2 regions of the Rossellomorea sp. H136 genome follow, and region 2 is predicted to be linked to the other one. Evidence: predicted binding sites of a transcription regulator. Region 2 holds the regulator's gene; the other holds the start of a gene.

Region 1 (2,414 bases), 340 kb from region 2:
GGACGCTGTACGTACCGCCTGTACGGAGCTTTTCTTCTGCATTCTTAAGGATTTTCGCATCAAATCCACCGTAGCCAGGGATTTGTCTATAATTTAGGATACCTTGATACATCGCTTCCTCTTGTTCTGACAGAGGTGTGAATTTCAACTTATCCTGTGCTGCTTTTTTAATCGTTTCATCTTCTGTATTTTCAAGAAGATAACGTAAAATACGCGGGTTTTGCATTTTAGAAATAATGAATTCGATAATATCGGGATGCCAATCTGAAAGCATGATCATTTGTGCCCCACGTCTTGATCCACCCTGCTCAACCAAATGAGTCAATTTAGCGATGTCATCCAGCCAGGAAACCGAACCGGAGGATTTACCGTTCACACCTTTAGCCAGGGTATTTCTCGGACGAAGAGTCGATCCGTTCGTTCCGACACCCCCGCCTCGGCTCATAATCTCCATCACCTGCTTGCGATGTTCCGAAATTCCTTCACGAGAATCCTGTACGAAAGGCATCACGTAGCAGTTGAAGTACGTTACGTCCGTGCCTGCACCCGCTCCGTAAAGCACGCGTCCGGCAGGAACAAAATGCAGGTTCACCAATTCATGATAGAACTTTTCAAACCAAACTTGTCTCTTTTCAGGAGTTTCTTCCACTTCTGCCAAGCCTGTTGCGTTACGCTTCGCAATTTGTTCGTAGTAGACTTCCAGTGGCTTTTCGATTACATCAAGTGTTCTTGAGACGATACCCGTTTCCATTTCTTCCGGCTTGTCGATGGCACTTCTGTACTCTTCTTCGATCCAAACATCTACTTTCTTCGTTTCCCAGTCGATGCTCGAAATATAACCTAATCCTCTTGCAGGGAATTTAGGATCTTCTTTTATGGTGAGGACCACGAAATCCCCTTCAGAAAGAGTGATCTTTTCCGTGTCTTTGAAAGAATAGCGATCAATCATGACAAGACGGGATACACCTTTGTGTGTAGTATTCATATCTGGGGTTATGGGATGTACTTGAGGAAATAATCCGATATCCTGATTTAATCTTTCGATGTTTAATTTCATTGTGTTTTTCGACGCAACAGTCATAAAGACAACTCCTTCTATCTCAAATCATTCATTTGTTTGTTGTTTACTTTGATGTCTAATATCAAGTAATACGATATCATAGCTCTATTAGAAAAGCAATAAATAAACACAACATATAGTGTGTAAAAAATTATTCGACACACCACATATTGTGTTTATGGTCAATAGATCATTTGTTTGTCAAACGGATAATAAGCCAATAAAAATAGAAAACAGGAGGAAATAATAGAAAATCATATAATACTTCGACCATTTCTATTAATTTAGAACTTGATATAAATCCAAGTGGCGTAATAGTTGGTAAAATAGGAAAAAAGCGACAAGCATCGCTTTAATTCTACAAAAAAATTTTTTAACGCTTAAAGTTCCAGTCATCTGATTCGTAACGGGTCCCGGCAAGGTCCACAACATATTGTGTTTCCTCATTAGAAAGTTCATATGGTTCCAGGTGGATATTCAATCCTTCTTCAAAACCTTTTTTGAACGCTTCCTTCGCCATATCCATGGTGACCTTTTCAGAACTGATTTCGTTCATCGCGACAGCCTTGCTTTTAAATGCCCGCTGCATACGCTCTTTCACCCGGTCAGATGGATAGTTAAACAGGCTGAACAGCTTATCCTCGTCAAGATCCAATAGAATGGAACCGTGTTGAAGAATGACACCTTTTTGACGCGTCTGGGCACTGCCAGCTACTTTCCTTCCTTCTACCACCAGCTCATACCAGCTAGGGGCATCAAAACAAACAGCCGAACGTGGATTTTTCAACCCTTCCCGCTCTTCTACTGTTTTCGGAACAGCAAAATAGGCTTCGAGTCCAAGTCCTTGAAATCCTTTTAAGATCCCTTCAGAAATCACTCGGTATGCTTCTGTAACGGTTTTAGGCATTTCCGGGTGCTCTTCTGAAACAATGACACTGTACGTTAATTCATGTTCATGCAGAACTCCTCTGCCTCCTGTCGGTCTTCTGACAAAGCCAAGTCCGTGCTCTTTTACTGCGTCAAGATTGATTTCCTTTGCTACCTTTTGGAAGTAACCGATCGAGAGCGTCGCGGGATCCCAGCCATAAAACCTGATTGTGGGAGGAATCTTTCCCTCGCTATGCCAATCCAGTAGCGCCTCATCAAGGGCCATATTATAAGAAGGGGAACAATTCCCTGAGTCAATGAATCTCCATGTTTCTTTTTTCATGCATCATACCTCATTTGCGTCTTCTCTTTGTATTTTGTTATGTAAAAAACCAACTTCATTTAAGTCCGTTACTAGTCTATCAAATCCAAAAGAAAAAACAAAGAAAAACAGATTGGAAAGTGTTTGCTGTAAAATAATAAATTT
Region 2 (2,414 bases):
AGCTCAGCTTCAGAACCGTTTCCTTTACATTAGTTGTAAAGGCTTTTCGTGGAACCATGGATTCAGATAACCCTGCAAGTAGTAACTGAAAATCAAAATCGATATCATCCAGTGGAAGACCATCATTCTTCCCATATTTCATATATTGTTCACCAGACTTTGTCTCGGAATCCATATTTGCGTCGTGGTGGAGAAAATTAATTTGTTCTGATGTGAAAACATCTTGAAAGGATCGTGTGATGTTAACGTGCTGCTGTTTATCGACCGATTGGTCAGTGAAGAATTTCTTTAAACGCAAATAATGGCTTCTGCCTATTTTACGGTAAAGATACACATTTAACATACCATCATGAAAGAATTCCTGAGGGGTGAGGGGAGGCTGAAGTTCATAAAGAAAGCTCCGATCCTCGTTGTCTTTTTTTTCGTATGCCTTTAACAACCCAATCCCTTCAAGCTTCATTCTCGCTTCATATACTTCCTGAAGATTGACAGACAGAACGTTCATCAGGTGGTAATGAGTTGAATGTGTTGACCATAGCCTGTTTTCTTCTACTTCTCCCCATAAACTCATATAAAGACTGTAACAAACCGAACCAATTAAGGGCTGGTACAGAAACGTGATGATTTTCCGATCGTATTCCTGAAGAATCCCATTTGTGCCTACCGTGTAGTGATCGATTGGTTGTATTTCATTCCAATGCTTCTTCATCATAGTTGGATTCTACCTTTCAAAAAAATAAAGAGAAAAGAGCTAAAGAATTACATCTTCAGCTCATTCTTCTACTCTTTTTTTATTAATTCTTTCAGTTCGTCTATAAATACATTAATATCCTTGAATTGTCTATACACAGATGCAAAGCGTACGTATGCAACTTCATCTACCTTAGCAAGTTGATCCATGACCATCTCACCAATCTTAACGGATTCCACTTCAGAAGCACCTTGATTACGGAGTTCCTTTTCAATATCCGTTGCGATCTTTTCTAATCTCTCAAGAGGGACCGGGCGCTTCTCACAAGCCTTGATCAACCCTCTCAAAATCTTCTCTCGACTAAACTCTTCTCTTACCCCTTCTTTTTTCACCACAATTAAAGGAAGCTCCTCAACCTTCTCGAAGGTCGTGAAGCGGAAATTACATTCTTCACATTCTCTTCTTCTTCTGATTGAACGTCCTTCATCAGCAGGACGGGAGTCCACTACTCGTGTACCATTATGCTGGCAAGACGGGCACTTCATAATATCAGCTCCGTTATTACATACTATTACTTTCATCATATAAAAAAGCTGCGACTTACACAAGCTTATAAAGGATTTACCGTTATTTCACTTTTGTCAATTCGCTGTCAAGCTTTTGATAATAATGGTTAATCTGTGCTTTTAAGACCGTATATGTACCAAAGATTTTCCCTTTATCCGCACTGATCTTGAAATCGACTGCCGTTTCAAATGGCCTTACCGTGATGACCGTTGCGACAATAAACAATTGGGGAGTACCATTTTTACGGACCGTAATTTCACCTCTGTCCTTCGACTGGGAAATCACCTCATACTCAGAGGATGAGAATAACTCTAATACTGCATTAAATGCACCTTGATGCATGGATTTATAATAGCGTGATTTCAGGTCTTTATCTTCGTGCTGATCAGATGTCTCACATTCTGATTGAAACCTTTTTAAAAAAGTACGTATTCCACTCATTTAAAGTTCCTCCCTTTATTTACCCTCATTTTACACGAAAACCACAAGAATGAAAATTCAAAATCAATTCCTGTACAAATGCATAAAAAAAGAGATGCATCTAATACGCATCTCTTCTGAGTTATCTTCGATTAAAGGGCTTGAGCCTGAGACTTCTTCACTTGTACCGGACCCATACCACGTGGCAATTCAATTGTCTCACGTGTGTCAGCACCAAGAGCATCTGCAATATATTCAGCAGCGATGTTAGGATCTAAATCACCGCAAGTATATACATCAATACTGGCATAACCATGTTCAGGAAAACTGTGAATAGTTAGATGTGATTCTGAAATGATCACAACTCCACTAACACCTTGAGGAGCAAATTTATGGAAAGCTACCTCACGTACCTCTGCACCTGATTTAAGCGCAGCATCTACGAATGTTTTTTCAATTCCTACTACATCGTTTAATTTTTCAAAATCGCAACCCCATAATTCTGAGATTACATGACGACCCATTGTTTCCATTTTCGTGTTTCCCCCTTTGACATAATTTTTTTCGTCAAAATGAACGTGTCTTTTGGCAAAATCTTAACTACCACGGGGGAAAGTTAGTCCGAAGAGGTCCTAACCCTTTAAGTAGCTAAATCAGTATTCATTTGCTAATAAGAAGTTCACGAAAAATAGTATACTTTGTTTAAAACCCTTTTGCAATAAATTTTTTTAAACTT

The links. The regulator NrdR, encoded in region 2, represses ribonucleotide reductase genes. The targets are predictions, from matches to a motif close to AACACNATATATNGTGTT.
Region 1: the regulator NrdR is predicted to act here: its motif matches at 1,187-1,204, upstream of ACYH0O_RS16425 (vitamin B12-dependent ribonucleotide reductase).

The regions. Positions count from the first base shown of each region.
Region 1 covers NZ_CM166371.1:3,207,357-3,209,770, forward strand. Annotated here, with positions in the region: gene ACYH0O_RS16425 (vitamin B12-dependent ribonucleotide reductase) at 1-1,081, opposite strand, end outside; gene ACYH0O_RS16430 (lipoate--protein ligase family protein) at 1,434-2,270, opposite strand.
Region 2 covers NZ_CM166371.1:3,546,535-3,548,948, forward strand. Annotated here, with positions in the region: gene ACYH0O_RS18180 (replication initiation and membrane attachment family protein) at 1-712, opposite strand, end outside; gene nrdR (transcriptional regulator NrdR) at 781-1,236, opposite strand; gene ACYH0O_RS18190 (cytosolic protein) at 1,319-1,699, opposite strand; gene speD (adenosylmethionine decarboxylase) at 1,831-2,211, opposite strand.